DNA from 3 places in the Gordonia sp. NPDC057258 genome. Region 3 is predicted to be linked to each of the others. Evidence: riboswitches for the same ligand, from Rfam matches in the RefSeq annotation. Region 3 holds a riboswitch; each other region holds the start of a gene.

The links. Region 3 has a riboswitch for thiamine pyrophosphate ahead of thiO (glycine oxidase ThiO). Riboswitches for the same ligand answer to the same signal wherever they lie in the genome.
Region 1: linked by a shared signal. The riboswitch ahead of thiC (phosphomethylpyrimidine synthase ThiC) and the one ahead of thiO (glycine oxidase ThiO) in region 3 are both predicted to bind thiamine pyrophosphate.
Region 2: linked by a shared signal. The riboswitch ahead of ACFUEJ_RS03105 (TenA family protein) and the one ahead of thiO (glycine oxidase ThiO) in region 3 are both predicted to bind thiamine pyrophosphate.

What each region holds. Positions count from the first base shown of each region.
Region 1 is NZ_JBHUXZ010000015.1:20,367-29,852, forward strand. Features, by position in the region: gene thiD (bifunctional hydroxymethylpyrimidine kinase/phosphomethylpyrimidine kinase) at 1-750, opposite strand, end outside; gene thiC (phosphomethylpyrimidine synthase ThiC) at 750-2,474, opposite strand; TPP riboswitch at 2,482-2,571, opposite strand; gene ACFUEJ_RS12760 (GNAT family N-acetyltransferase) at 2,791-3,138, shown strand; gene ACFUEJ_RS12765 ((2,3-dihydroxybenzoyl)adenylate synthase) at 3,305-4,975, opposite strand; gene ACFUEJ_RS12770 (salicylate synthase) at 5,133-6,473, shown strand; gene ACFUEJ_RS12775 (acyl carrier protein) at 6,520-6,768, shown strand; gene ACFUEJ_RS12780 (acyl-CoA dehydrogenase family protein) at 6,786-7,967, shown strand; gene ACFUEJ_RS12785 (wax ester/triacylglycerol synthase domain-containing protein) at 8,009-9,316, shown strand; gene ACFUEJ_RS12790 (hypothetical protein) at 9,424-9,486, shown strand, end outside.
Region 2 is NZ_JBHUXZ010000002.1:221,013-230,498, forward strand. Features, by position in the region: gene ACFUEJ_RS03090 (ABC transporter ATP-binding protein) at 1-717, opposite strand, end outside; gene ACFUEJ_RS03095 (ABC transporter permease) at 710-1,504, opposite strand; gene ACFUEJ_RS03100 (ABC transporter substrate-binding protein) at 1,479-2,504, opposite strand; gene ACFUEJ_RS03105 (TenA family protein) at 2,501-3,211, opposite strand; TPP riboswitch at 3,199-3,294, opposite strand; tRNA gene ACFUEJ_RS03110 (tRNA-Tyr) at 3,450-3,530, shown strand; tRNA gene ACFUEJ_RS03115 (tRNA-Thr) at 3,648-3,720, shown strand; tRNA gene ACFUEJ_RS03120 (tRNA-Met) at 3,742-3,815, shown strand; gene rpmG (50S ribosomal protein L33) at 3,909-4,076, shown strand; gene ACFUEJ_RS03130 (fused (3R)-hydroxyacyl-ACP dehydratase subunits HadA/HadB) at 4,171-5,268, shown strand; gene ACFUEJ_RS03135 (ATP-binding cassette domain-containing protein) at 5,494-7,146, shown strand; tRNA gene ACFUEJ_RS03140 (tRNA-Trp) at 7,369-7,441, shown strand; gene secE (preprotein translocase subunit SecE) at 7,481-7,954, shown strand; gene nusG (transcription termination/antitermination protein NusG) at 8,025-8,891, shown strand; gene rplK (50S ribosomal protein L11) at 9,029-9,463, shown strand.
Region 3 is NZ_JBHUXZ010000053.1:4,767-14,252, reverse strand. Features, by position in the region: gene ACFUEJ_RS23085 (glutamate ABC transporter substrate-binding protein) at 1-135, opposite strand, end outside; gene ACFUEJ_RS23080 (hypothetical protein) at 132-1,583, opposite strand; gene ACFUEJ_RS23075 (NUDIX hydrolase) at 1,933-2,415, shown strand; gene ACFUEJ_RS23070 (hypothetical protein) at 2,420-2,803, opposite strand; gene thiE (thiamine phosphate synthase) at 3,120-3,830, opposite strand; TPP riboswitch at 3,879-3,988, shown strand; gene thiO (glycine oxidase ThiO) at 3,985-5,049, shown strand; gene thiS (sulfur carrier protein ThiS) at 5,046-5,258, shown strand; gene ACFUEJ_RS23050 (thiazole synthase) at 5,317-6,105, shown strand; gene ACFUEJ_RS23045 (ABC transporter ATP-binding protein) at 6,177-7,160, shown strand; gene ACFUEJ_RS23040 (ABC transporter permease) at 7,157-7,903, shown strand; gene ACFUEJ_RS23035 (LuxR C-terminal-related transcriptional regulator) at 8,031-9,486, shown strand, end outside.

The DNA.
Region 1 (9,486 bases), on a different contig from region 3:
GTCGCCGGCGCCGTGGTCGTGCGGGGTGTCGATGCGTTCGTGGCTGAGCTCGATGAACTGGTGGCCGTCGTAGAGCAGATCGGGGGAGTGGTCCGAGGCTCGCAGGTGCCCGCCTTTGACCAGCGCCCAGCGCGGCCCGAGATCGAGCAATGCCTTGGCCGCGTCGCGTTGCGACGCGGCATCGGTGACCGTGATGCCGGTGATCAGGCGAACCTCGTCCAGGTTCGGGGTCACCACCGTCGCGAGGGGAAACAGGCTGTGCCGCAGGGTGTCGAGTGCCGAGTCGGCGAGCAGCTGGTTGCCGTGCATCGACGCGCACACCGGATCGACCACCAGCGGAAAGGATGTGTCCCGGCCGATACCGCTCGTGCGGCACTGCTCGACGATGGCCTCGATGATGGGCGCCGACGCGAGCATCCCGGTCTTCGCCGCGGCCACACCGATGTCACCGGACACGGAGTCGATCTGCGCCGCCACGGTCTGCGGTGAGATCTCCTCGAACCCACTGACGCCCAGCGAGTTCTGCACCGTCACGGCGGTGACCGCGACACATCCGTGCACCCCGAGCAGGGCGAACGTACGCATGTCCGCCTGAATCCCCGCGCCACCACCGGAATCCGAACCAGCGATGGTCAGGACCCGTACCGGGGCCGTTCCGGGCGGTGACAGCGGGAGTCCCGTGTAGGCCTGTTCGTCGACCGTGCGCTGATTCGCGTCGACTGTGCGTCGTCGTGCGTCGTCTGTGCGCATCAGGCGCCGCCGGTCGTCTGCTTGTCCATGCCCGCGCGGACGTCCTCGGCGATCTGGAGCGGGAGGTACACGCGGTTACCGGCCTCGGCGAACTCGGCCGACTTCGCGGCCATGCCCTCGGCGATAGTCCGGTCGATGTCGTCCGCGGTGACGAGACCGTGCTCCTCGGCGTAGGCGCGGACGTCCGCCGAGATCCGCATCGAGCAGAACTTGGGTCCGCACATCGAGCAGAAGTGGGCGGTCTTCGCGGGCTCGGCGGGCAGCGTCTCGTCGTGGTATGCGCGCGCGGTGTCGGGGTCGAGGGCGAGATTGAACTGGTCGGTCCAGCGGAACTCGAAGCGCGCCTTGCTCAGTGCGTCGTCGCGTTCCTGTGCCCGCGGGTGGCCTTTGGCCAGGTCGGCCGAGTGCGCCGCGATCTTGTACGTGATCACGCCGACCTTGACGTCGTCGCGGTCCGGAAGTCCTAGATGCTCTTTCGGAGTCACGTAGCACAGCATCGCGGTGCCGGCCTGAGCGATCATCGCCGCGCCGATGGCCGAGGTGATGTGGTCGTAGGCCGGCGCGATGTCGGTGGCGAGCGGACCCAGGGTGTAGAAGGGGGCCTCCTCGCACAACTCCTCCTCCAGGCGCACGTTCTCGGCGATCTTGTGCATCGGGACGTGCCCGGGGCCTTCGATCATGACCTGCACACCATGCGATTTGGCGATCGCGGTCAGCTCGCCGAGAGTGCGGAGTTCGGCGAACTGGGCCTCGTCGTTCGCGTCGGCGATCGATCCGGGGCGCAAGCCGTCGCCGAGGGAGAACGTGATGTCGTAGCGGCGGAAGATCTCGCACAACTCGTCGAAGTGCGTGTACAGGAACGACTCCCGGTGGTGCGCGAGACACCAGGCCGCCATGATCGAACCGCCGCGCGAGACGATGCCCGTCACCCGCTTCGCGGTCAGCGGAACGTAGCGCAGCAGGACACCGGCATGGACGGTCATATAATCGACGCCCTGCTCCGCCTGCTCGATGACGGTGTCGCGATACAGTTCCCAGGTCAGCGAGGCGGGATCGCCGTTGACCTTCTCCAGCGCCTGGTAGATCGGAACCGTCCCCACGGGGACCGGCGAGTTACGCATGATCCACTCGCGGGTGGTGTGGATGTCGGCGCCGGTCGAGAGATCCATGATCGTGTCGGCGCCCCAGCGGGTGGCCCACACCATCTTCTCGACCTCGTCGGAGATCGAGCTGCGCACCGCCGAATTACCGATGTTCGCATTGACTTTCACCGCGAAGTTCTTGCCTATGATCATCGGTTCGGACTCGGGGTGGCGGTGGTTGGCCGGGATGACCGCGCGGCCGATGGCGACCTCCGACCGGACCAGTTCGGCGTCGACGCCCTCCCGGGCGGCGATGAACCGCATCTCGTCGGTGATGATGCCGGCACGCGCCCAGGCCAGCTGGGTGCTCGCGCCGTCGATCGGGTCGGGCCGATGCCAGCTGTCGCGGGTGGGGGTGAGGCCCTTCTCGACGTCGATGTGCGCCGCCGTATCGGTGTAGGGGCCGGAGGTGTCGTAGACGTCGAGGTGTTCGCCGTTGGTGAGCTGGATTCGACGCTGCGGCACACGCAGGTCGCCGACCGTGAGGTAGTGCTTGGCGCTGCCCTCGATCGGGCCGAGGGTCAGGAACCCGGAATCGGCGGGTGCGCTGCTGTTGCGGGTGGTGGATACACGTGTGCCCATGGCTGGTCTCCCTACGCCGGCATTACCCGGACAGGTTCGAGCGGTCGGCGACCGCCCGTCGCCATCTCAGCCCTCGGTCATCGTGAGAGCCCCCGCGGTGTGTAGTTGTCGTGCGTCCGCCACCCTACATCGCATCGTCCGGTCGGGTCGTCCGGGTTCGCGAGACCGTATCGATTTGCGACGATCACACGATCGGGGTCGGCAGTTACGGTTCCGTAAGGTACCGTGTGACCCGGATCACAGGGGTGGCGCTGTCGCGTGTGGCAGGTACGCGCCGGTGATCCGATGTCCGCGATCACGAGGTGAGGAGGGTCGGGTGCTACGCAAGCATCGTCAGCGACCACCACAGTCGGCAAAGTCCATCCTGCAACAGATCTCGCAGGTGGTACACAATCCCGACCGCGACCGATTCGAACTCTGGGTCGCCGGCGACCTGGTCGGCGTGCTCGGCTACTCGACCGAGACGGTCGACGGTCAGACGACTATCACCGTGCTGCACACCGTGCTCTACGACGAATACAGCGGACACGGTCTCGCCACGCGACTCACCCGCACCGTCGTGCACTACACCCGCGAGCAGGGCGCCCGCCTGCGGCCCGTGTGCACCTTCACCAAGCACTATCTCGACGGCCATCCCGGGATCGTGACCCTCGCGCCGGTGTGATCCGAAGGTAAGCCTCGGCGGCTCCGGAACATTCCTCGCCGGACCCTTCGAGGCTCGTCGCTATCGCTCCTCGCACCTCAGGGAGCAGGGGTTATGCGCTTCCTTGGGATTATGGTGCGGTGGTCGCGCTCCTCGCGCCGGTGTGAGGAGCGGGCTCCGACTCGGCTCAGCCTGCCGACGGCTCCGACAGCAGTGTCTCGCGGAGCACCTTTTTGTCGATCTTGCCTACTGCGGTGACCGGGAGCGTGCGCACGACGCGGACCACGTCGGGCAGTTTGAAGGAGGCGAGTCCGCGGTCGGCGAGGAAGGTGCGGATCGCGGCCAGCTCGAGTGGTCGGGCCGGGGGGTGTTCGTGCGAGAGCACGACTGCCGCACAGATCTTCTCACCGAGCGCGTCGTCGGGCAGCCCGACCACCGCGACCTGCCGGACCGAATCGTGGGCGAGGAGGTTCTCCTCGACGTCGTCGGCGGCGACGTTCTCCCCGGCGCGCACGATGGTGTCCTTGATGCGGCCGGTCACGGCCAGGTGCCCCGACGGCAGCCGGGTGACCTTGTCCCCGGACCGGTAGAAGCCGTCCGGCGTGAAGGACTTCTCGTTGTGCGCCGTGGCGCGGTAGTAACCGCGGATCGTGTAGGGCCCCCGCACCAGCAGTTCACCTTCTTCCCCGTCGGGGACATCGGCTCCGCCCTCGTCGACGACCCGCACCTCGTCGAGCTCCGACATCGGTGCCCCTTGCACTTGGTGCACCAAGTCACGCGGGTCGTCGGTCCGGGTGTAGCAGATCAGCCCCTCGGCCATGCCGAAGACCTGCTGGACGACGGGGCCGAGGGCCGCGTCGAGGGCGACGGCGTCGGACTGTGCCAGCTTGGCGCCGCCCACCTGCAGCAGGCGCAGGGAGCTGATGTCCGCCGGCTCCCACTCGGTCGCCGCGCACCAGAGTTGCGCGAGCGCGGGGACGAGCGCGGTCACCGTGACGCGGTGCCGCTCGATGAGGTCGAAAGTGTTGTCCGGACTGGGGTTGTCGGCTAAGACGACGTGGCCGCCCGCACCGAAGACGCCCAGGATTCCCGGGCAGCACAGCGGAAAGTTGTGCGCGGCCGGCAGGGCGACGAGGTAGGTGTCGTCGGCGGTGAGGCCGGCGACGTCCGCGGACAGCCGGGCGTTGAGGTCGTAGTCGTCGTGCGTGCGCGCGATGAGTTTCGGCAGTCCGGTGGTGCCCCCCGACACGAGGAACAGGGCGGGTAGCCCGGCGTCGGGGGCAGCCGGGAGCTCGACCGAGGCGGGGTCGGCGTCGGGGAGCGGTGTGAATCGACCAGGTTCGCCGGAGATGAAGACCTGCGCGACGTCGGGCACCCGTGACTGCAGCTCGGTCGCGAGCTCGCGGTAGTCGAACCCCCGGCGGCCGTCCTCACCGATGTAGGCGACCGCGCCGGCACCGGCTGCGAGATGGGCGATCTCGGTGATCCGGTGCGCGGGCAGCGTCATCACCGGAACGACACCCGCGCGTAGGAGGCCGTACAGGGTGACCGCGAAGTCGAGGGAGTTGTTCAGCTGCAACACGACCCGTTGCGTCGGCCGCAGTCCGGCCGCGACGAAACCGGCGGCACGACGGAGGGTGGCGTCGCGGAACTCGGTATAGGTGAGCGTGCGCGGCCCGTCGGTGGAGGCGTCGGTCAGCGCAGGGGAGTCGGGAGTTCGCTCGGCGGCCAGATCGAGGCCGGCGAACAACGGGCGGTCGAGGAAGACGCCGGCGTCGCGGTACTTCTGTGCCTGTGCGTCGGTGTGGGGAGCGAAACCTTCGAGCAGATCGGTCGCGGCGTCGAGATGCGTCGGCATGAGTTCATTGAAACACAGGCAGGATAGGGTAACCTTACCGGTCGATGCAGGGCGGGAGGCCGGTTGTCGACCCGCGGGGGATTGTTTGATTAGGCTGCCCTAAGATTCCCTATGATCATCGGTGCTCGAGTGCATCACGACCGGAGGAACGAAGGACATGTCGCTGACAACCGAATCGCACGCCGCGCAGTTCGTCGACCTGCTCGCGCCGGCCTCGCCGCTGAGCGAGTTCGATGCCGCGCGGATCACGGCGGCCTGGGCCCGCTCCGGCGAATTCGGCGACCATGTCGTCTACGAGCGTGACCGGCGCTGGACCTTCGCAGCCGGTGTCCGCGCCCGCGTGGTGATCACACGCAGCGAGGTCATCGTCGACGATCAGGGCGACCGCACGACGACGCCCTGGCACGGCGACCCCGCCGACGCGCTCGCCGCCGCGACCGCGTCGCTGTCGATTCCCGACTGGCGCGTCTACGGCTGGGTCGGTTTCGACTTCTGCGCGCCCTATCACGGCATCCTCGAGCGCGTTCCCGAGGACACGGTGCTGGCGCACCTCATCGTTCCCGAGTTCGAGGCGACCGTCGATGCTGACGGGGTCGACACCGCGTCGCTCGACGCCGAGCGTGCCGGTCGTCTCCTCGAGATCGCTTCGCGAGCAACCGTTTCCGTCGAGTCGCGGCCGGTGGATGTGCAGTCCGACCCGGACGACTACCGCGGCCGTGTGGCCACGGCTGTCGCCGAGATCGAAGCCGGCCGGTACCAGAAGGTGATCCTCTCGCGTGCCGTCGACATCCCGTTCGAGGTCGACATCCCCGCCACCTACGCCCGCGGCCGCGCCGACAACAACCCCGCCCGGAGCTACCTGCTCTCGCTCGGTGACCTGCAGGCGGCCGGGTTCAGTCCCGAACTCGTGGTCGCGGTGCACGACGACCGGACCGTGGTCACCGAACCACTGGCCGGCACAAGGGCTTTCGGAATCTCGGAAGAGCAGGACGCGGCGGCCCGCGCCGACCTGCTCTCGGATGCCAAGGAGATCGCCGAGCACGCCATGTCGGTACGTGCGTGCTTCGACGAGATCTCCTCGATCGCCACTGCGGACACCACGGCCGTGAGCGAGTTCATGGAGGTTCGTGAGCGCGGGAGCGTCCAGCATCTGGCCTCGACCGTGCGCGGGACCCTCGCCGATCACGAAACGCCGTGGCGTGCACTCGAGGTGGTGTTCCCGTCGATCACCGCGTCGGGCATCCCCAAGACCCCGGCCGTGGAGGCGATCGACCGTCTCGAGCCCCGACGCCGCGGCCTGTACTCCGGCGCGATCCTCACCGCCTCGTCGACGGGCGAGCTCGAGGCGACCCTTGCCCTGCGCACCATCTTCTCGTCCGGGCAAGGCGCATGGCTGCGTGCCGGTGCCGGGATCGTCGCCCAGTCCACGCCGGAGCGCGAATTCACCGAGACCTGCGAGAAGCTGGCCAGCGTCGCCCCGTACGTGGTCCCGCGCTGACCGACCGATACTTTCGACCGAACATCACCACCCCAGGAGCCACCACATGTCCGACCACATCACCGAAGCCCTGCGCGGCATCCTCGAAGAGGACCTCGACCTCGCGCTCGGCGACATCAGCCGCGACTCGAAGCTGATCGACGACCTCGGGCTGGACTCGGTGGCGTTCGCCATCGGCGTGGTGGCGATCGAAGAGCGTCTCGGCGTGAAGCTGTCGGAACGGGAGCTCTTCGAGTCCAAGACCGTCGGCGACCTCGAGGACCTCATCCGGTCGAAGGCCGGCACCCCGGCCTGAGAGGACCCGGACCCGACATGACTGTGGAGACCCCAGTGCAGACGTACGCCGAACTGCTCGACGCCGCGTTCGACGAGCAGGTGACGGCCTGGACGGCGCAGGCCGAGCGGGATCACCGATTCCCGCGGCCCCTGCTCGAACACCTCGGTGCCGAGGGCGTCTTCGTCCGCAAGTGGGAGGACCGCAAGGTCACCGACCTCCACGACCATTTCGCCCTCGGCGCACATCTCGGCGCGCTGGGTTCCGCGGCCATCGGAGTGGGTGTGAGCCTGCACGATTCGGCCATCGCCATCCTCCGCCGCTTCGGCCGCAACGACTACCTCAGAGACCTGGCCCAGCGCGCCCTGACCGCCGAGACCGTGCTTTGCATCGGGGCCTCCGAGGAGCAGGGCGGCTCGGACCTACAGAACTCCGAGACCCGGATCCTGCCGGAGAACGGCGGGTTCCAAGTCGTCGGGCACAAGAAGTTCGTGTCTCTCTCGCCGATCGCGGACCACGTGTTCGTGGTCTGCCGGGGCGTCGACGACGGTCCCGACGTGGGCGGCAACGTGGCGCTGGCCGCCGTCCCGATCGAGTCGGTGACGGTGGGGAAGCCGTATGCGAAACTCGGCGCCGGGCCCCTCGACACCGCGCCGGTGACCATCGACGCCTGGATTCCCGACGAGGCGCTGATCGCCCGGCCGGGGACGGGCCTGGCGATCATCAGCTGGGGACTGGCGCACGAGCGGTACTCGGTGGCCGCCCAGATCGCCGCCGCGTGCGACGTGATGATCGGCGTGACGCTTGCCCGGATGGTGGAGCGCACGCAGTTCGGCAAGAAGCTCTACGACCATCAGGCGCTGCGCCTGCGCGTCGCCGACCTGCAGGCCAGCGTCGACGTCCTGCGCTACTCGCTGGCCGGAGTCGCCGCGGAGGGCAAGATCAACCTGCGCACCGCCGCGGCACTGAAGGCCACCGCCGCCAACCTCGGGGAAGAGGTCGCGTCGGAGTGCCTGCACATCTTCGGCGGGATCGGTTACCTCGAGACCGGATCCCCGATCGGTCGCTGGTGGCGGGACATGAAACTGGCCCGCGTCGGCGGCGGCACCGACGAGGTGCTGTGGGAACTGGTCGCGGCGGCGATGAAACCCGACACCGAGCGGTACCAGGCCATGTTCGTCGACTCCGAACTCCACGGCACCGGCTCGCCGGTGTCCTGAAGCGCTCGAGCCATCGTCCCTCTCACCCAGGCGGTCATCCCATGAACAGCCCAGCCAGCCAGGCACCGGCCGACGCGCGTGTCACCGAACTCGCGCCGCCCGACCACACCTACCTGCACATGGACAAAGACAGTGCGCCCATGCACTGGTCGATGATCCTGCAACTCGAGAGCGACGGCGGGTTGCTCGGCCTCGACGAGGTGCGGACGCGTGTCCGGGAGCGGGCCGGCCTGTTCGAGATCTTCCGGCTGGGCATCCGCAACGGCCGCTGGCGCAAGCCCGAGGTGGTGCTCGCCGACGACAGCTGGGACGCCGGCGAGCACGTGACCGAGTTCGGGTTCACCGACCGCGCCCATCTCCAGCGCCGGGTGACGAAACTGCTCGAGTCGCCGCTGCCGCGCCCGCGCCCGTTCTGGGACATCACCCTGTTCACGCCGTCGGCGGGTGCCGAAGGTGTCGGACAGTGGGTCCTGCTCCGGGTGCACCACAGCATCTCCGACGGCATTGCGGGCGCGGCCTTCGCCGCCCTCCTCGCCGACGGGGAGCCCGACGATCTCGCGGAGTTCGAGCGATTCGCCACCAGTCCGCGCTTCCGGATCAGCGGCATCGATCCCGAGGAACTCAAAGAGGCGAAGGCTGCCTATGGCGACCAGCACGCGGCCGGCGGTGGCAAGAAACGGGCCTGGCCCGCACTGACGAAGTCGGGCGAGCGCGAGTACGCCCTGTTCTCCGCGTCGACCCGGACGCTGCGCAAGGCGGCCAAGGGGAACGGCGCGACCGTCCACGAGTTCCTCCTCGCGGCCATCGGCCGGGCGATCAGCCTCAACCCGCCCGCCTCGCCACAGGCCGACGTCGTCCGCGTGACACTGCCCGTGACCCTCGACGACGAGTTCCGGCACACCGGCAACGCGGTATCCGTCGCGCTCCTCAACCTGCTCGGCAACGAGCCCGATCTGTCGCGTCAGATCGGCCGTGCGCGAAGCGAACTCGAGACCATCGCGACGCGGAAGCCGGAGCTGTACCTGGCCGCCGCCGACGATCTGCCGCGCGCCCCGCTGTGGGGTCTGCAGCGCGCGATCGTGAACGCGTCGATGTCCCACATGCACCCCGACATCCACATCGGCATCAACCCCGGGTTCTCGCGGGTCCGGTCGGTGCTGGGGCGCTCGATCGTCACCCTCACACCCTTGTCGCCGCTCGCGGGCTACTCGCTGTCGGTGACGACCCTGATCCTCGGACACACCACCACGTTCGGCGTCGTCACCGACGCGCAGGCGCTACCCGGATACGCCGAACGATTTGTGTCCGCGCTCGACGAAGTACTTCAGGAGGCCCTCCCGTCGACCTGACGGGGGTGCGAGCTTAGGCTTGCCTTGTAATCCGGGGTCCGAGGGCTGCAATATACAGGTGGCCGTCGGCTCGGCGGGGGCGAAGACATACACGGAGAAAGAACAACATGAGCAACGACGTCAACTACCAGGACCCGGCCGGGGCCGATTACTACTCGGGGGTCGATCAC
Region 2 (9,486 bases), on a different contig from region 3:
CGCCGGATCGCGCGGGCGCGGGAGGTCGACACGCACCTCGTGGACCACGGTGGCCGGGCGGGCGGACAGCACGATCACGCGGTCCGAGAGGTGGACGGCCTCGCGGACGTCGTGGGTGATCATCAGCACCGTCCACCGATAGCGCTGCCACACCGACTGCAACCACGTCTGCATCTCGGTCCGGGTGAGTGAGTCGAGGGCGCCGAACGGCTCATCGAGCAGCACCAGGTCGCGATTCGAGACGACGGTGCGCAGGAGTGCGGCGCGCTGTCGCATCCCGCCGGACAGCTGGAACGGGCGGGCGTCTTCGAATCCGGCGAGTCCGAAGGCGGGGAAGAGGTCCGCGGCCCGGCGTCGGGCCTCGTTCGTCGGCACGCCCTGCACCTGGAGCCCGAGGATGGTGTTGTCCAGCACGGTGCGCCACGGGAACAGCAGGTCCTTCTGCGGCATGTACGCGCAGTGTCCGGCGACGGCGGGTTCGGAGCCGACGGACGCGCTGCCGGAATCGGGGACGTCGAGTCCGGCCAGCAGGCCGAAGACGGTGCTCTTGCCGCATCCGCTGGGCCCGATGACGGAGACGAACTCGCCGGGCTCGGCGGTGAACGACACCCCGTCGAGGACCTCCAGGGGCGGTTGTCCGCGGCCGGGTCGCGGATAGGACTTGGTGAGCCGGTCGACCACGAGCCGGTGGTCTGGGACGAGCCGGTGGTCAGTCATGGTGGTTCCGGTCCTCGGCGCGGGCCCAGGGCGCGACGACCCGCTCGACGGCGAAGGTGAGCAGGTACAGCGTGACGCTCAGGAGCGCGGTCACCAGCACTGCCGCGAGCACCAGGTCGGTGCGGAACGAGTTCTTCTGCAGGCTCATGTAGATGCCGAGCCCCTGGGTGGCGCCGACGTACTCGGCGAACACGGCGCCCACCACCGCATAGGTGATGCCGATCCGCAGCGCGGTGAAGAACCTCGGTAGCGCGGACGGGAGCCGCACGTACCGGAAGACCTGGCGGCGGGTGGCCCCCATGCTGCGCATCAGCGCGCCGGCCTCGCGGTCGGTGGCGGCGAATCCCTCGATCAGGCCGATCGCCACCGGAAAGAACGTGACCAGGGCGATGACCAGCACCTTCGGGAGTAGGCCGAAGCCGAACCAGATGATCATCAGCGGTGCGATCGCGATGATCGGCAGGGTCTGGGAGGCGACGAACAACGGCACGAACGCCCGTCGCAGCGCCGGCGAGAAGTCGACGACGATGGCCAGCAGCCAGGCCAGGACCATTGAGACCGTGAACCCGATCAGGGTCACCTGCAGCGTCGCCGCGGCGTGCACCCCGATCTCCGCGCGGTGCGACCAACCCTGCGCGACGACGCGCGACGGCGACGGCAGCACCTGCGGCCGGATCCCGCTGACGTCGACGTAGACCTGCCAGACCGCCACCAGGACGACCACCGCGACGAGCGCGGGCGCGATGCGACGCAGGCCGGTGCTACCGAGGGGTGTCGAGGTAGTCATTGGTGAAGTACGTCGACCAGTCCGGCTCGGTCGTGAGCGGCGCCCCGTCCGGGCCGGTCAGCAGACCACTGCGGTACAGGAACCCGGAGTTCCCGGCCCACTGTTCGAGCGTCTGTCGCCCGACCCGGCCGTCGGCGTCCTTCATGTACTGACCGGCGAGCATGCGCTGGCTCTCGAACACCAACTGCTCGTCGTTGAACGCACCGGGGTTGGCGGCGAGGAGGTCGCGGGCCGCCGCGTCCGGGTCGTCGGCCGCCGCCTGGTAACCGCGCTGCAGCGCCGTCACGAAGGCCGCCGCGCGGTCCGGGTTGTCCGCCAGCCAGTCCTCGTTGGCGTCGACGACGATCGCGTATGCCTCCGGGAATCCGAAGTCGGTGTAGTGGAAGTACCTCATCGGGGTTCCGCGATGCTCGGCCTCGATGCCCTCCCACGCGAGATAGGAGACGGTGAAGTCGGCCTGACCGGAGTAGACCGCCTCGTATGCCGAGGTTCCGAGGGTCACCGAGGTGAACTCGCCGGTGCCGCCGTCGTTTCGGATCACCTGCTCGAGGGTCTTCTCCTCGCCCGGGTCGCCGAAACCGGCGTATGTCTTCCCGTCGAGGTCCTTCGGGCTCGTGATGTCGCGGCGATCGGCGCGGACACCGATGCCGGTGGCCCACTTCTGCAGCGGCGCGAACACGGAGATGGTCTGCGCGCCCGATGCCCGCGAGAAGGTCGACGAGTTGTGGGTGCTGATCCCGAACTCGGCGTTGCCCGCGTCCACGATGGTGTCCACGGCGGTGTTGTTGTACGGCAGGATCTCGACGTCGAGTCCGGCCTCCTCGAACCAGCCGCGCTGCTGCGCCACGAACAAGCCCGTGTGGTTGGTGTTCGGGGACCAGTCGAGCGCGAATCGGATGCTGCCGTCCGAACCGGCGCCCGAACCGCACGCGGTGATCGCCGACGACGCGACGACCGCGGCGGCGAGCACGGTGAGGAGGCGGCGCGCGCGGGCGCTCATGCGGCGGGCCACGGTTGCGGGTTCAGCGCGGTGTCCCAGAACAGAAGCTCGAACCGGGTGGCGACGGTGAACGCCGTGGCCATCGCGGCCCGCTCCCGCTCGCCGGCGTGCGCCGCGGCCTCGTCCACGAGTTCCCTTGCCCGCGAGGCGGATTCCTGGAATTCCGGGGCGTCGTAGGTGGTCACCCACTGCGCGTAGGGGTGGTTCGGGTCGGCGGCGAGCACCTGGGCGGCACTCGCGGCCAGGGCCCGGCCGACTTCCGCGTAGATCCAGAAGCAGGGCAGGGCCGCGGCCGCGCCGACCGCATACGACTCGGTCGCGGCGACGGCCGTCAGGTAGGACACGTACCCCAGGCACGCCGGCGACGGCTCGGGTTCGCCCTCACGCGGCGGCAGTTGGCCGCCGTTGAGCAGGTCGCCGTGGAGCGCCGACTCGACGGTGGCCGCGGTGGCCGACGAGTTCGCCCAGAACCCCGCGGTCTGCGGGTCGGGGGACTTCGACGCCAGGATGGCGAGGGCCTTCGCGTACCCGGCGAGGTACAGCGAGTCCTGCTCCATGTAGGTGCGGAACACCTCGAGTGGCAGCGTCCCGTCGCCGAGCCGCCGCAGGAACTCGAGGTCGTCGATCGCCGTCCGCAACCCCTTCGTCTCCTCCCAGAGGTGGTCGGAGAATCGGCCGGAGACCGGCACGTGCGCATGCACAGACATGACATCCCTTCGTCAGCATTACCTGGACAGGTTCTCGGGTCTCATCTCAGCCCCCGCGTCGCGGAGCACCCCGTGTCAGAACGCAGCCACAGTAGCAGGAGTGGGGGTCGCGGTGGGACGCCTGTGCCACGACCATGTCCCGGCCTGTTGACCAGCCGGTTTGCGCGTTGATGCGGTGTTCGTTGTATTCTTCACGGCGTTGTTCGTACGGCCGTCACGGTGGCCGGAAGAGCGGCACGGCAGGTTGCCCGAGCGGCCAAAGGGAGCGGATTGTAAATCCGTCGCGCAAGCTACATAGGTTCGAATCCTATACCTGCCACGGCGTGGTCCAATCTCGCGAAACTGCTCTACAGACGGTCTCCGACCAGCGATTTGTCTAGCGCAGACGCGAGTGTGTAACCTCGTTAAGGCTCTCGGGCGCAACCGCCCGGGGCACGCCCCCTTAGCTCAGTCGGCAGAGCGTTTCCATGGTAAGGAAAAGGTCGACGGTTCGATTCCGTCAGGGGGCTCGCTGGACGAGAAGTCCGCGGGGCGGTGTAGCTCAGCTGGTTAGAGCGCACGACTCATAATCGTGAGGTCGAGGGATCGAGTCCCTCCACCGCTACACATCGGGTCCGACCGGAACCGAGCGCAAGGGTCGCAAGCCCTGAGGGAACTTCCGAACCCGACCACGTACCACCCGAAAGAAGGCAATCAAGTGGCCTCCTCAACAGATGTTCGCCCCAAGATCACCTTGGCCTGCGAGGTGTGCAAGCACCGTAACTACATCACGAAGAAGAACCGCCGCAACGATCCCGATCGCCTCGAGATCAAGAAGTTCTGCCCGAACTGCGGCAAGCATCAGGGGCACAAGGAATCGCGCTGACGCCGTCGTCGGCCGTTTCGAAGTACCACCAGCAACGGGCTGCCTCTCGATGAGGCAGCCCGTCTTGCTGTGTCGGCCGAAGGAGTAGAGCTCAATGTCACAGGTAAGCGGAGCCGAGATCCAGGATCGTCCGGACGAGGCGTCGAGCGGTGGTGCGAAGCCGACCCCCGACGAGATCGCCGCCCACACGCAGAGCCTCGTCGGCTTCCACTACACGGTCGACGACTATTACGAGATCGGCCGCGAGGAGATCCGTAAGCACGCGATGGCGGTGCAGGATGCGCACCCGACCCACTGGAGCGAGGAGGGCGCCCGGGCCTTCGGCCACGACCGCCTGATCGCCGCGCCCACCTACGTGTCGGTGCTCGGGATCATCGCCCAGCGCAAGCTCTTCGAAGACGTCGTCACCGGCTACGACATGTGGCAGATCATGCAGACCGACCAGCGGCTGGTCTACCACCAGCCGATGAAGGTCGGGGACCGCCTGATCTGCGACGTCTCGCTCGAGTCGTTCCGGCATGTGAGCAGTCCCGAGATGATCGACCTGATGGTCACCAAGAACGTCATCTGGAACCAGCACGACGAGCCGGTCATGACCACGTGGACCTCCCTGGCGGCGCGTCCCGGTATGGACGTCGACCCCGAACTCGAGGCGTCCCTCGACCACGTGATGATCAAGGTCGACGCCATCGGCGAGTCCGGGCACACCGTCGAGCCGAAGGCGGGTCGCTACGACCTCCCCGACCCGACGCAGTCGCCGGGCGCCTTCGGTGCCGTCGACTTCGACACGCTCACGGTGGGTCAGGAACTCACGCCCAAGCGGTACCTGCTGACGCGCGGCAATCTCGCGAACTATGCGGGCGTGGCCGGCGACCCCAACCCGATCCACTTCTCCGACCACGTCGTGAACGCGGCCGGCATGGACGACGTCGTCGCGCACGGCATGCAGACGATGGGGCTCGGCGCGAGCTTCGTCTCCGAGTTCATCGGCGACCCGGCGGCCTTCTGCGAGTACAACGTGCGCTTCACCAGCCCGGTGTACGTCCCGGCCGACGACAGCGCGGCCGTCGACTTCACCGGCAAGGTGAAGTCGCTCGATCCCGCAACTCGTCGCGGGACCATCGCGATCACCGCCAAGCAGGGTGACCGCCGGATCTTCGGACGCGCGCAGGCCGTCATCCAATTCAATTGATCGAGAGTGATCGTCGCTGCTAGGGTCGCCACCCATGTACTCCGGCATCGCCTCGTTGAAGCTCTGGACTCGTCGCTGACGGCGACGAGTTCCCTGTGAGTTCCCACCTGTAGTTCTCGTACGCCGTCCCGGTCCAAACGCCGGACGGCTGTGTCGTGCTGTCCGGCTCCCGACCCGATGAGAAGCCACGTCTCTCATCGGCTACCGAAGAGCTGAGAACTCACCATGTCTGCTGAACGCAGTACCCACATATCCGAAGGTCGACTCCCGGCGGGTTCGGCCGCCCACGTCCGTGCCGAGGCCGTTAGCGTCGTACGAGGCCCGCGCACGGTCCTCCGCGACGTCGATGTGACCGTCTCCGCGGGGTCGAGGCTTGCGGTGGTCGGCGAGAACGGTCGCGGCAAGACCACCTTGCTCCACGTCCTGGCCGGCGCCGTGATCCCGGACGGCGGGACCGTCACCCGCGCCGGCACGGTCGCGGTGGTCGAGCAGGACCTGCCGACGGGCGACGCGCGCACGGTCGGGGACCTGATCTCCGACGCTGTCGGGGACTCGCTCGCAGCACTGGCCGAACTCGACGCCGCTACCGATGCGCTGGCCGAGGGAGCGCCGGGTGCCGACGACGGTTATGCCGCCGCCCTCGAGTCGGTCACCCGGCTCGATGCGTGGGACGCCGAACGTCGCATCGACATCGCGCTCGCCGGCATGGCGGCATGCACCGACCGGGACCGCCCCTTGTCGACTCTGTCGGTGGGGCAGCGGTACCGCGTGCGGCTGGCGGTGGTGCTGGGCGGCGGCACCGACCTGCTGCTGTTGGACGAGCCGACCAACCACCTCGACGCCGAGTCGATGGCCTTTCTGTCCCGCAGGCTGCGGTCGCACCCCGGCGGAGTCGCGGTCGTCAGTCACGACCGCGCCTTCCTGCGCGACGTCGCGACCGAGTTCATCGACCTCGATCCGACGCGGGACGGACGCCCGCGAACATACCGGGGCGGTTACGACGGATGGGTCGTCGGCAGATGCCGCGAACGTGAGCGCTGGGAGCGAGATCACGCCGCTCAGCAGGCTGCGCACGCCGAACTCATCCGTGCGGCGGACGCGGCCCGCGGGCGCCTGCAGAGCCACTGGACCCCGGACAAGGGCACCGGCAAGCATCAGCGGGCGACCCGGGCCGGCGGAGCCGTGCAACTGTTCAACCGTCGCGTCGACGAGCTGGAGAGACATCGGATCACCGTGCCGGTGCCGCCGGGGCAGTTCTGCCTGCCGGGTTCGGACACCCGCGCCGGGGCGCCGCTCGTGGACGGATGGGACCTCACCGTCGCAGGCCGCCTCGAGACGCCGGTGTCGGTGTCGATCGTCGGCGGATCGCGCCTGCTTCTCGTCGGACGCAACGGAACCGGCAAGTCGACCCTGCTCGCGGTGCTCGCCGGACTGCTCCCGCCCGACGAGGGCCGGCTCGACGTCCGTGCCGGTGCGCACCTCGGTTTCCTCACGCAGGAGGTCCCGCGGTGGGACCCCGACCGGACCGCGCACGAGATCTACGACGAGCAGCGGCGTCGGCTCGAAGTGCGCGGCGCCGACGCCCCGTCGCTGCGCAGCCTCGGTCTGCTCGACGCGGACGCCGCCCGCACCCCGGTCTCGCGGTTGTCGCAGGGGCAGCAGCGACGGCTCCACCTGGCGTCCTGCCTGGTCGCCCGGCCGGACGTCCTGCTCCTGGACGAGCCGACGAATCACCTCTCGGCCGGCCTCGTCGACGAGCTGACGGCCGGACTCGCCGACGCGGCGTGCGCGGTCGTGGTGGCCAGTCATGATCGGCAGATGCGAGACGATCTCGACGGGTGGCCACGCATCGAACTCACCGATGGACGCGAACCGTGACGGTGAGCCGTCGCGGCGGGTGTACGGTCGTCGGGGGAGCGGAGGCGAGCCCGTTTTGGGTCCACCGCCCCGGTGATCTACACTGAAGTGTCTGATTGATTCAGACTTGCGCGCTACCCATAGGGTGGCGCGTTGGTTTTGTCGGCGACGAAACGTCGACGGGCCGCGAGGCCGGATCGAGAAGGACGGCAACGCCGACCACTCCGGTGGCGGGCGTCGCAAAGGGGCGTAGCTCAATTGGCAGAGCAGCGGTCTCCAAAACCGCAGGTTGCAGGTTCAAGTCCTGTCGCCCCTGCCCTGGTGAAGGGCACACGCTGACGAGAGGACCGCGAAGTTGAGCAAGCGAGACCGGGCCGCCCGCGCCAAAGACGCCGCAGAGGGTTCTGCGGCCGATTCGGCCGCGGCTGAGCTCGACGGTCGCGACGAGGCCACCGACGCGGGTACGGACGACGACACGTCGACCGGAACCGCGAAGGAGCTGCGTCCGTCCGGCAAGCGCTCGGCTCGCGGACGTCGCTCGGCGGCGGGTGCAACCGACGGTGACACCGACTCCGACACGGGGTCCGTCGCCGTCAAGGAACGCAAGACCAAGAAGAAGGCGTCTGCCGAGGAGAGCCGGAATCCGTTCGTACGGATCTGGGTCTTCCTGACGCAGGTCGTCGCCGAGCTGAAGAAGGTCATCTGGCCTACGCGGCGCGAGATGATCACCTACACGATCGTCGTGCTCGTGTTCGTCATCGTGATGACCGCGTTCATTGCCGGCCTCGACCTCGCCTTCGCCAAGGGCGTGCTCTGGTTGTTCGGCTGACCCACGCGGTGGGCTCGGCCGGCGACGAGGAACACGACCGCCAGATGAACCATAAGGAGCGTGGGCTGCAGTGAGCACCCCGGAGAACGAACTCGCCTCGACCGATTCCGTCGACGTGGCTGCTGCCGACGTCGACGCTGTCGACGCGGCCGTGACCGACGCGGTGGACACCGAGGGTGACGCGGTCGCCGACGACGCGGTCGTCGAGGGTGACGAGGACACCGTCTCCGAGAATGCCGACGAGGTCCCGGTTGACGAGGCCGCCGCTGGCGAGGCCCCTGTCGAAGAGGCCCTGGTTGAAGAGGCGGAGGTCGATCCGGTCGAGGAACTGCGCAAGCAGCTCCGGCGCGCGCCCGGCGACTGGTACGTGATCCACAGCTACGCCGGTTACGAGAACAAGGTCAAGGCCAACCTCGAGACCCGCGTGCAGAACCTCGACGTCGGCGACTACATCTTCCAGGTCGAGGTGCCGACCGAAGAGGTCACCGAGATCAAGAACGGCCAGCCCAAGAAGGTCAACCGCAAGGTGCTGCCGGGTTACATCCTCGTCCGCATGGAGCTCAACGACGAGTCGTGGGGCGCCGTGCGCAACACGCCGGGCGTCACCGGCTTCGTCGGGATGACCAGCAAGCCGTCGCCGCTCTCGCTCAACGAGGTGCTGCAGTTCCTGATGCCGCGGACCGAGGCCAAGAAGCCCGCCGCGTCGCGCGGTGCCGCTGCCGAGGGCGTGGAGGCCGCAGCTGCCGCCGCGTCGAACGTCATCGAGGTCGACTTCGAGGTCGGCGAGTCGGTCACCGTCATGGACGGCCCGTTCGCCACGCTGCCCGCGTCGATCAGCGAGGTCAACGCCGAGCAGCGCAAGGTCAAGGTCCTCGTGTCGATCTTCGGTCGCGAGACACCGGTCGAGCTCGGGTTCAACCAGGTCGAGAAGATATGACCGACGCGAAGCGGCGCTCGTATCTTCACCGACCTCTGAGAGTCACGGTCGAGAAGATCTAGGGCCGGACCACCAACCCAGAACTTTCACGTCTCCAGCGGGCGTGAATTCGCAAGGAAACAAGCAAGGAACAGAAGATGCCTCCCAAGAAGAAGAAGCTCGCCGGGATCATCAAGCTCCAGATCTCGGCAGGCCAGGCCAACCCGGCCCCGCCCGTGGGTCCGGCGCTTGGTCAGCACGGCGTGAACATCATGGAGTTCTGCAAGGCGTACAACGCGGCGACCGAGTCGCAGCGCGGCAACGTCATCCCGGTCGAGATCTTCGTGTACGAAGATCGCTCCTTCGACTTCAAGTTGAAGACACCGCCGGCCGCGAAGCTCCTGCTGAAGGCCGCCGGCCTGCAGAAGGGCTCCGGCGAGCCCCACACCAACAAGGTCGGCAAGGTGAGCATGGACCAGGTCCGTGAGATTGCCAAGACCAAGGCCGAAGACCTGAACGCCAATGACATCGACCAGGCCGCGAAGATCATCGCCGGTACTGCTCGGTCCATGGGCATCACCGTCGAAGGCTGAAAGACCTCATCATCACCGTGGGA
Region 3 (9,486 bases):
CGGTTGCCCGGCGGTCGCCGTCGGCGGGGGAGATTCGGGTGCGGGGAAACGCACGCACCCGGTGGCGACGAGCCCGGTGAGCGCGAGCAGGACCACGACGGTCAGCAGGCGGCGAGGCGAGGGGACGGTCGTCATCGGTACTCCCGGATGCGCGGGATGAGACCGCCCACGACCGCGACGCCGGCGAAGACGGTGAGCAGCAGGATGCCGGTGCCGGTGAACCCGAGGACCCGTTGCGCGGTGTTGATGTCGTCCCGGAAGGAGTTCCGCGCAGTCGTGATCGCATCGACCAGCGCGGTGTCCACCGCGGTGTAGGCGCGCGCCGAACTGTCCGGTCCGTCGCCGACGGTGTGCAGGCGCGCGAGACCGAAGTTGCCGGTCTGGATGTAGCGGCGGACCGCGGCGTCGGTGCGGCGCCACTCGGTCAGCGCCGCCGTGACCGTGTCCAGTTGTTCGCCGGTGACCGCGCTGTCGCCGTCTTCGGTGCCCTCGCGGACGTCGTCGACGATGTTGCCGATCTCGCTGGTCGCCGCGGAGAAGCTGCGCTCGAGACCGCCCTGATCACCGCGGCGGATGAGCGAGAGCGTCTCGGCCGACCGCGCCTGCTGGGTGAGGATCCGGGCGGCGGTCAGGTCGCGGAGCGGGTCGGCGCCCTCGGTGCGGGCATCGCTGGTGGCGGCCACCGACATCAGACCGGAGGCGAGCAACCACAGGGTCCCGACGCTGAGGGCGAAGATGGCCGCCACGATGCCGATGTTGAACCGCCGCCGGGTCCGCCGCGCCAGGTAGCGCGACGTCAGGACAAGCGCGGCGAGCAGGAACAGGAGCGGCGCATACACGGTCCAGGGTGGACGGGTGAGGGTCTGCTGGGGGTCGGCGATGGCCATCGATCGCCGTTCGTAGAGGCGCTGGGCGGCCGGGAGGATCTGGTCCTGCATCATCGACGACGCCTGGCCGAGATACGCCGATCCCACCGGGTTGCCGAGCCGGTTGTTCGTCCGCGCCGTCTCGATGAGTCCGCTGTAGACCGGGATCGAGGTGGACAGGGTCTCGAGATCGGCGCTGACCGCCTGCTCGGCCCGGTCCGACACCATGCCGGAACCGGGTTCGCTGGAGGTACCGGTGGCCAGGATCAGCGACGACGACGCCGTCGCCAGCGCGTCGGAGTAGCGCTGCCGCAGATCGGGGGTCTCCAGTCCGCCGGAGATGAACGCCGCGTTCGCCGACGCATCGGCGATCGACAGCGAGCTGTAAAGAACCTGCGCGGCCTCGGCGAGCGGTTCGGTCCGATCGATGAGGCGCTGCAGGGTCTGGGTGCGGTCTTCCAGGACCGTCGATGCGTACAGGCCGGTGCTCAGACAGCCGAGCGCCAGGATTCCGCAGATGATGATCAGCTTGCCCGGGGTCGTGACGGCGAAGTGGCGCAGGGTCTGGAACGGGGACTGGGCGCGTTCCCGGGCGGTGGCGACGAGTTCGCGTCGGTCGGCGAGCACCTGGCGGATCGGGGGCGAGGCCTGCGCCGGACGGATCGTGCGACCGCCACGCGTCAGCGCCGTCCGCACGGAGGACGCGTCGCCGGTCACCTACCTGATCCCTTCTCGAACGCTGGATCGTCTCCGGTGCGGTCCTACGGTCACCGGTTCCCCGTTCCGGATTCGCGTGACCGGGCGATCAACGTCAGGGGTTGTGTCATCTGGGTCATCGTTCACCGGGTCGTGCGTGTTTCACCCTATGTCATCGTGCCGGGTTCCTCCCGAGTCGACCGGCGCCGCGCCGCCGACCTCGGCGGTTCGCGCGTGCCGGGTGCTCGCCGACGGCACCTCGTGGTTCCGAGCCGCGATGAGAGGGCTTCGCGGTCTCCCTGGCAGGTGTTGCGCATCTCACTTACGGTGGAGGCACCCGGTCGGGGCGACCGGGTTGCGAGGAGGCGTGGTGCGCGGCGACGGCGACGGCTGGGTGATCGATCCCGATGGTTCTCGATATTGGGGTATCCACGGTGCGGCAGGTCTGCTGCTGCGGGCACCGCTGCCGGACGGATCGACCGGGGTGCTTCTCCAACACCGCGCCGCGTGGTCGCATCAGGGCGGCACGTGGGCGCTGCCCGGCGGGGCCCGCGACTCGCACGAGGGTGCCATCGACACCGCGATCCGCGAGGCCGAGGAAGAAGCCGGGATCACCGCCGACGATCTGCGCGTCGTCGCAGCGGTCGTCACCCTCGAGGCGCCCGGCGGATGGACCTACACGACGGTCATCGCCGAGACGGACTCGCCGGTCCGCACGGTCGCCAACTTCGAATCCACGGAACTGCGATGGGTCGACGAGAAGCGCGTCGATCAACTCCCGCTGCATCCCGCGTTCGGACTCGCGTGGCCCGTTCTCCGCGAGCGGATCGCGATGTTGGATCCCCAGAGCTGAGCCCTCACACCCCGGCGCGGTCGGACTCCAGCAGTCGGTTCGCCCCGGCGACCAGCGCGTGGACGTTCGCCTCGTCGCTGCTCGCGCCCTCACCGACGGCCCAGGCCTGCCGGCCGTCGTGCTCGCACAGCAGGAACGTCGTGACCAGGCCGTCGACGACCCGCTGGTGCAGCCGGACGATCTGAACCGGGGCGCCGACGTCGTACAGGATCGAAGTCATCGCACCGACGGGGCCGGCGGCGACGGCGCTGCGGGACATGATGCGGTCGGCGATCGCGAGCGTCGCGCGGCACTCGACCAGGTCGCCCGAGCACGGGACGGCGGAGAAGGAGCCCAGCCGGATCGTGCCGCCACGGGAGTACTCGTCGGTGAATTCCTGCCAGGTCATCCCGGCGGCCTCCTCGTGCATCCCAGGGGGAAGCGGGCGGCCGAAACGTGCGGCGAAGTGGTCGCCGTCGTGCCGGTCGTCGCGCTCGGTCCACGAACAGGATCGACGAGGTAGATGAAGAGGGTGCATCTCGAAAACCGATTTCGGTCGAAGAACGGATGACCGACTGGAGAGCGCAACCGACCCGCAGCGGGGGGTCGGTCAGATTCAGACCCCGCTGCGGCGGGTTACGAGAACGCTCGTGATGCACAACATGATCGGTCCACCATAGACCCGCGACACCGACCGGGCAAACGTGTTTCCGCCAGGGGAACCGCTAGAGCATCCCGGCGAGGTCGGTGGCTGCGGCGGCCGGGTCGTCGGCCGCGGTGATGGCCCGCACGACGACGATGCGCCGCGCCCCGAGCGCGGTGACCGCCCCGACGCGGCCGGCGTCGATTCCGCCTATGGCGAACCACGGCTTGGCTGATTGTGTTGCGGCAGTGGAGGACACGAGGTCGAGGCCGGCGGCGGCGCGGCCCGGTTTGGTGGGGGTGGTCCAGCACGGACCGACGCAGAAGTAGTCGACGTCGTCGTCGGCGATCGCGGCGGCAGCCTGCTCGGGGTCGTGGGTCGAGGCGCCGATGAGGACGTCCGGTCCGACGATCCGGCGGGCCGCCGACGGCGACAGGTCGCCCTGTCCGACGTGCAGGACATCGGCCCCGGAGAGCGCCGCTATGTCGGCGCGGTCGTTGACCGCCAGCAGGGCGCCGTGCGCGTCGGCGACCGTCCGCATGCCCGCGAGGATCTCGAGTTCCTCTCCCGCCTCCAGGGTCCCGAATTCGCGCTCACCCGGCGAGTTCTTATCGCGCAGCTGCACGATGTCGACGCCGCCCGCGAGCGCCGCGTCGACGAAGTCGAGCAGGTCACCGCGTTCGCGCCGGGCGTCGGTGCACAGGTACAGGCGGGCCGTGGAGAGCCGCCGGCGACGGTCCGTCGCGGAGCCGGGGTCCGTCGACGCGGAGCTGGTGCGGTTCGGGGTCGTCACGCCGACCAGGCTAACCGGACCCCCGACGCCCCGGCGTAGGGTGGATCGCACGAACACACGGGAGTCCGGATCGGCCGGGCTGAGAGTGCGGACAGATTCCGCTGACCGTCGAACCTGATCCGGGTCATTCCGGCGAAGGAAGGTGATTCCCAACGTGGATTCCCCACCGCAGCGCCCTGCCCACCGCGCCCTGACGGTCGTCGGGGGCGGTGTCATCGGGTTGACATGTGCGCTCACCGCGGCCGACGCCGGATGGCGGGTCCGGGTACTCGACGCCGGCACCGACGAGCGCGCGTCCTGGGTCGCCGGCGGCATGCTCGGTTCACTCGGCGAGGGTCATCCCGGCGAGGACGCGTCCCTGGCCCTCTCGGTCGAATCGGTCCGGCTGTGGCCGGTGCTCGTGAAGCGGCTCGACGACCCGGGTGTCGTCACCGCCACCGATTCGCTGTTCGTCGCGGCGTCGGCCACCGACATCGAGTACCTGCGGCATCTCGCCGACTTCGTCTGGGCCGGGCAGCCCGCCACCGATGCCGCGCTGCAGTCGGTGACCGGCCGCGACATCCGGACCCTGGAACCGTCGCTGAGCTCTCGACTGGTCGGTGGCTACCGCGCGGTCGGCGAGTGGTCCGTCGACAACCGGCGGCTGCTCGAGGCGTTGCGTGCCGCCGCGACGTCGGCGGGTGCCGAGTTGGTCTCCGCGCGCGTCGAATCCCTGACCGACCTCGACGACCTCGGTTCCGACACCCAGATCCTGCTCGCCGCCGGGCTCGGCACCGCCGCTCTCTGGCCGGGCGTCGACCTGCATCCGGCGAAGGGGGAGATCCTGCGCCTGCGCCGCACGCGCTGGTCGGTGCCGCCACCCGGTCACGTCGTCCGGGCACGCCTCCACGGGCGGGCCGTGTACCTGGTGCCGCGCGAGGACGGAGTCGTCGTCGGCGCCACCCAGTACGAGGCCGAGGGGACGGCCGACCGCGCGCCGCAGGCCGGTGGGGTCGCGGATCTGCTCGCCGACGCGATCCAGGTCTTCCCCGGGCTGCGGACCTACGAACTGACCGAAGCGGGGGCCGGTCTGCGGCCGTGCACCGCGGACGGATTGCCGATCGTCACCCGTGTGGACACACGAACGGTCGTGGCGACCGGGCACGGGCGCAACGGGATCGTCCTCGCCCCGGGCACCGCCGCCCGCGTGCTGTCGATCCTGGAAGGAGCAGAGGAATGAGTATCACCGCCACTATCACCGTCAACGGCAAGAGCGTCGATGTCGGCGCCGACACGTCGGTGCGCGACGTCGTCACCGGGCTGGGGTTGCCGGACCGGGGGATCGCGGTCGCGGTGGACGGCGCGGTCGTCCCGCGCGGCCGCTGGGACCGGCACACGATGACCGACGGCGCCGTCGTCGAGATCGTCACGGCGGTGCAGGGTGGCTGACCTCACCGATCTGAAGCCCGACGACTCGCGGACGGGGCAGAAGCCCCACGGCGGCGCGATCCCGGACGCGGACCATCTGCGCATCGCCGGTCGCGACTTCTCGTCGCGACTCATCACCGGTACCGGCGGCGCGTCGAATCTCGCGACCCTGGAACGCGCCCTGGTCGCGTCGGGCACCGAGCTGACCACCGTCGCGGTTCGGCGCGTCGACGCGGCCTCCGGCACCGGGGTCTTCGATCTGCTGCGCCGGCTCGACATCGCCGTCCTGCCCAACACCGCGGGCTGTCACACCACCGCCGAGGCGGTCCTGACCGCGCAACTGGCGCGGGAGGCGTTCGAGACCGACTGGGTGAAGCTCGAGGTGGTCGCCGACGAACGCACCCTGATGCCCGACGCCATCGAACTCGTCGACGCCGCGGCCGCGCTGGTCGCCGACGGTTTCGTCGTGTTGGCCTACACCAACGACGATCCGGTCCTGGCCGCGCGCCTCGCCGATCTCGGGGTGGCGGCGGTGATGCCCCTCGGGTCGCCCATCGGGACCGGACTCGGAATCCTCAACCCGCACAACATCGAGATGATCGTCGACGACTGCCGCACCCGCTTCGACGACCCGCTGCCGGTCATTCTCGACGCGGGCATCGGGACGGCGAGCGACGCGGCTCTGGCGATGGAACTCGGTTGCGACGGCGTGCTTCTGGCGACGGCGGTGACCCGGGCGGAGAACCCCGAACTGATGGCGACGGCGATGCGGCACGCGGTGGCCGGGGGCCGACTGGCTGCGCGCGCGGGCCGGATCCCCAAGCGCTTCTGGGCGCACGCGTCCTCGCCCGGGCGCGACGAGGACTGACGCGCGGTCCCGCGACAGGCCATCCGAACGACAGACCGGGCCGCTCCGGGTTCGGCGGCTATGGTCGAGGCGTGTTGCAGGTAGCGAATCTGACGAAGGACTTCGGCGGTCAACGCGCGGTCGACGACCTCACCTTCGAGGTGGGGCCGGGACGGGTCACCGGTTTCCTGGGGCCCAACGGTGCGGGCAAGTCGACGACCATGCGGATGATGCTCGGACTCGACCGCCCGACATCGGGCACGGCGACGATCAACGGGCAGCGCTACCGGGACCTCGAGCATCCGCTGCGGCAGGTCGGTGCGCTGCTCGACGCCCGGTGGGTGCATCCCAATCGCAGTGCGCGGTCACACCTGCGATGGCTCGCGGCGAGCAACCGCATCCCGGCCGCCCGCGTCGACGAGGTGCTCGAGACGGTCGGGCTCACGTCGGTGGCCAAGAAGCGCGCCGGCGGCTTCTCGCTCGGTATGTCGCAGCGGCTCGGGCTGGCGGGTGCACTGATCGGCGACCCGCACACGCTGCTGTTCGACGAGCCGGTCAACGGCCTCGACCCGGAGGGCATCGTGTGGATCCGCGGGTTCATGCGCAAGCTCGCCGCGGAAGGGCGGACGGTACTGGTGTCGAGCCATCTGCTCACCGAGATGTCGCTCACCGCAGACCATCTCGTCGTCATCGGGCGGGGACGGCTGATCGCCGACTGTTCGGTGGCGGAGTTCACCGGGCGGGCCCGGCAGTCGGTGCGGGTGCGCGGCCCGCAGCTCGAACAGTTGCACGCCGCGCTCGCGGCGGCGGGGCTGAATCCCGCGCCGGGCGACCCGGATGCCCACGGGCGCCCGGTGATGCGCGTGCCGGACACCACGACCGATCGGGTCGGCGACCTCGCCGCCGCCGCGGGCATCACCCTGCACGAACTCGCCGCCGAGTCGGCGTCACTGGAAGAGGTCTTCATGTCGATGACGGCGCACGCCGTCGACTACACCGCCGTCGACAACCGCGCCGTCCACGACCCCGACGCCCACAACCGGGCCGTCGGGAACCAGGGGGGAGTGAACCGGTGATCGCCGCGATCAACGCCGAACGGATCAAACTCGCCAGCACCCGGTCGCCGTACTGGTGCCTCGGCGTCGTCGTGGTGCTGGGCCTGGGCTTCGCGGTGCTGCTCGGCGCCATCGCCGGCGGTTCCTACGGCAGTCCCGGCGAGACCGACACCCTGACCGACGACTTCCTGCTCGGCGTCAACCAGTTCGGGGTCGCGGTGCTCGCGATCATGGCGATCCTGGGCGTCACCACCGAATATCGCTTCGGCACGATCCGACCGACGTTCGCGGCGATCCCGCGTCGGCCACAGGTCCTCCTCGCGAAAGCGGTCGTGTTCGGCGGACTCTCGTTCGCGGTGGTGGCCATCGTGTCCGTCGTCGCGGTCGTGGCGGCGCAGGTGCTCGCCGGCGTCGGGGTCTCGCTGACCGGACCCGAGACCGTCCGGCATCTCTGGGGCACGCCGGTTTTCGCGATGCTGTGCGCGCTGATCGGCCTCGCGGTGGGTGCGCTGGTGCGGCATTCGGCGGGTGCGGTGGCGATCGTGCTCGTCTGGATGCTGGCCCTCGAGCGCATCGTGTCGGTGCTGCCGCGCGTGGGTGAGCACATCGTGTCGTTCCTGCCGTTCCTGAACGGGTGGAACTTCCTCGCCGGCGGGAGCGACACCTTCCACTGGAACGCCTACGGTTCGCTGGCCTACTTCGCCGGCTTCACGATCGTGTTGCTGGCGGCGGCCGTGGCCGTGACCAATGCCCGGGATGCGTAGTTCGCGGATTTTCTTCCGCCGATGTCAAATCCGGGATTAGCCCCGTGTCGACAGGGCCATCCGGTCGGACCACATTGGTGCTTCCGGGCGGCCCATTGTAGGGCCCGGCAGACTAAAATTCGCGGTTATGTCCACGAATTGGCCGCTTGTCGAGCGCGATCGGGAGTTCCGCACGATCCAGGCGGCGCTCAGGGGCGAGACGACCGGCTGTGGGGTGGTCCTGACCGGTGATTCCGGCGTGGGCAAGACGACCCTCGCCCGGCACGTCACCGCCGAGTTGCCGACCGGGGTGCGCTGGGTGGCGGGCACCGAGTCCGCCCGCTCCATCCCGCTCGGTGTGTTCGCCCATCTCGTCGGTCCGGCGACGTCGAGCGATCCGGTCACCTACCTCGCGGCGGCGCGTGAATCGCTCCTCGCCGACGGTGATGTCGTGATCGGGGTCGACGACGCCCACCTGCTCGACGAACTGTCGGCGACGCTGCTGCATCAGCTCGCGATCGACCGTGCCGTGCACATCGTCGCGACGGTCCGCAGCGGCGAGACCGTCCCGGATGCGGTGACCTCGCTGTGGAAGGACAATCACCTCACGCGGATCACGTTGTCGCCGTTCACCAAAGAGCAGAGCGTGGACCTCATCGAGTCGGTGCTCGGCGGGCAGCTCGAGGAGCATTCGGCCGATCTCATGTGGGAGGCCTCCGGTGGGAACGCCCTGTTCCTACGGCATCTCGTCGACGGTGCGCGGCAGGCCGACACGCTGCGGCAGGTCAACGGCGTGTGGCAGCTACGCGGACGCGCCGCCATCACCTCGGAGCTCGCATCGCTGCTCGAGGGACGGATCAAGCAACTCGACGCGCCGGTCCTCGGGGCCCTCAAGTACCTCAGCCTGTGCGAGCCCCTCGACATCGACGTCCTCGCCGAACTCGCCGGCGAAGAGGCCGTCGAAGAGGCGGAGATCGCCGGGCTGGTGCGCATCACCCGCGACGGGCGGCGTCTCGACGTCGCCTTCCACCATCCGCTGTTCGGTGAGGTGATCCGACGCCGCCTGGGTCTGGTGTCGTCGCGGCGGCTGCGTGGCCGGCTCGTCGAGGCGTTGCAGTCGCGGCCTACGAACACCCCGGCCGAGCGGATTCGGCTCGCCGATCTCGCGATCGAGAGCGACGTGGAGATCGACCTCGCGCTGGTACGGACCGCCGCCCGCGACGCCCTGAACCTCGCGCAGACGCCGCTCGGCGAGCGTTTCGCGCGGGCGGCGCTCGACGAGGGCGGAGGACTCGAGGAGGCCGAGCTGCTCGCGCGGGCGGTCATGTGGCAGGGGCATCCCGACGAGGCGCGGGACATCCTGTCCCGCTTCTCGCCCGACGATCTCGACGAGGGTCGGCTCGTGCTGTGGGGCAATTCGATCATCGGCAACACGTTCTGGGCTCTGGGCGACGCCGATCGGGCCGACGAGATCCTGAAGTTGCTGACCGAGCGTGTCACCCACCCGGCACTCACGCCGATCGTCACCGGAATCGCCTCGGCGTGCGCGCTCTTCGAGAACCGGATCGACGAGGCGATCACGCTGTCCGACACCGTCCTCGCCG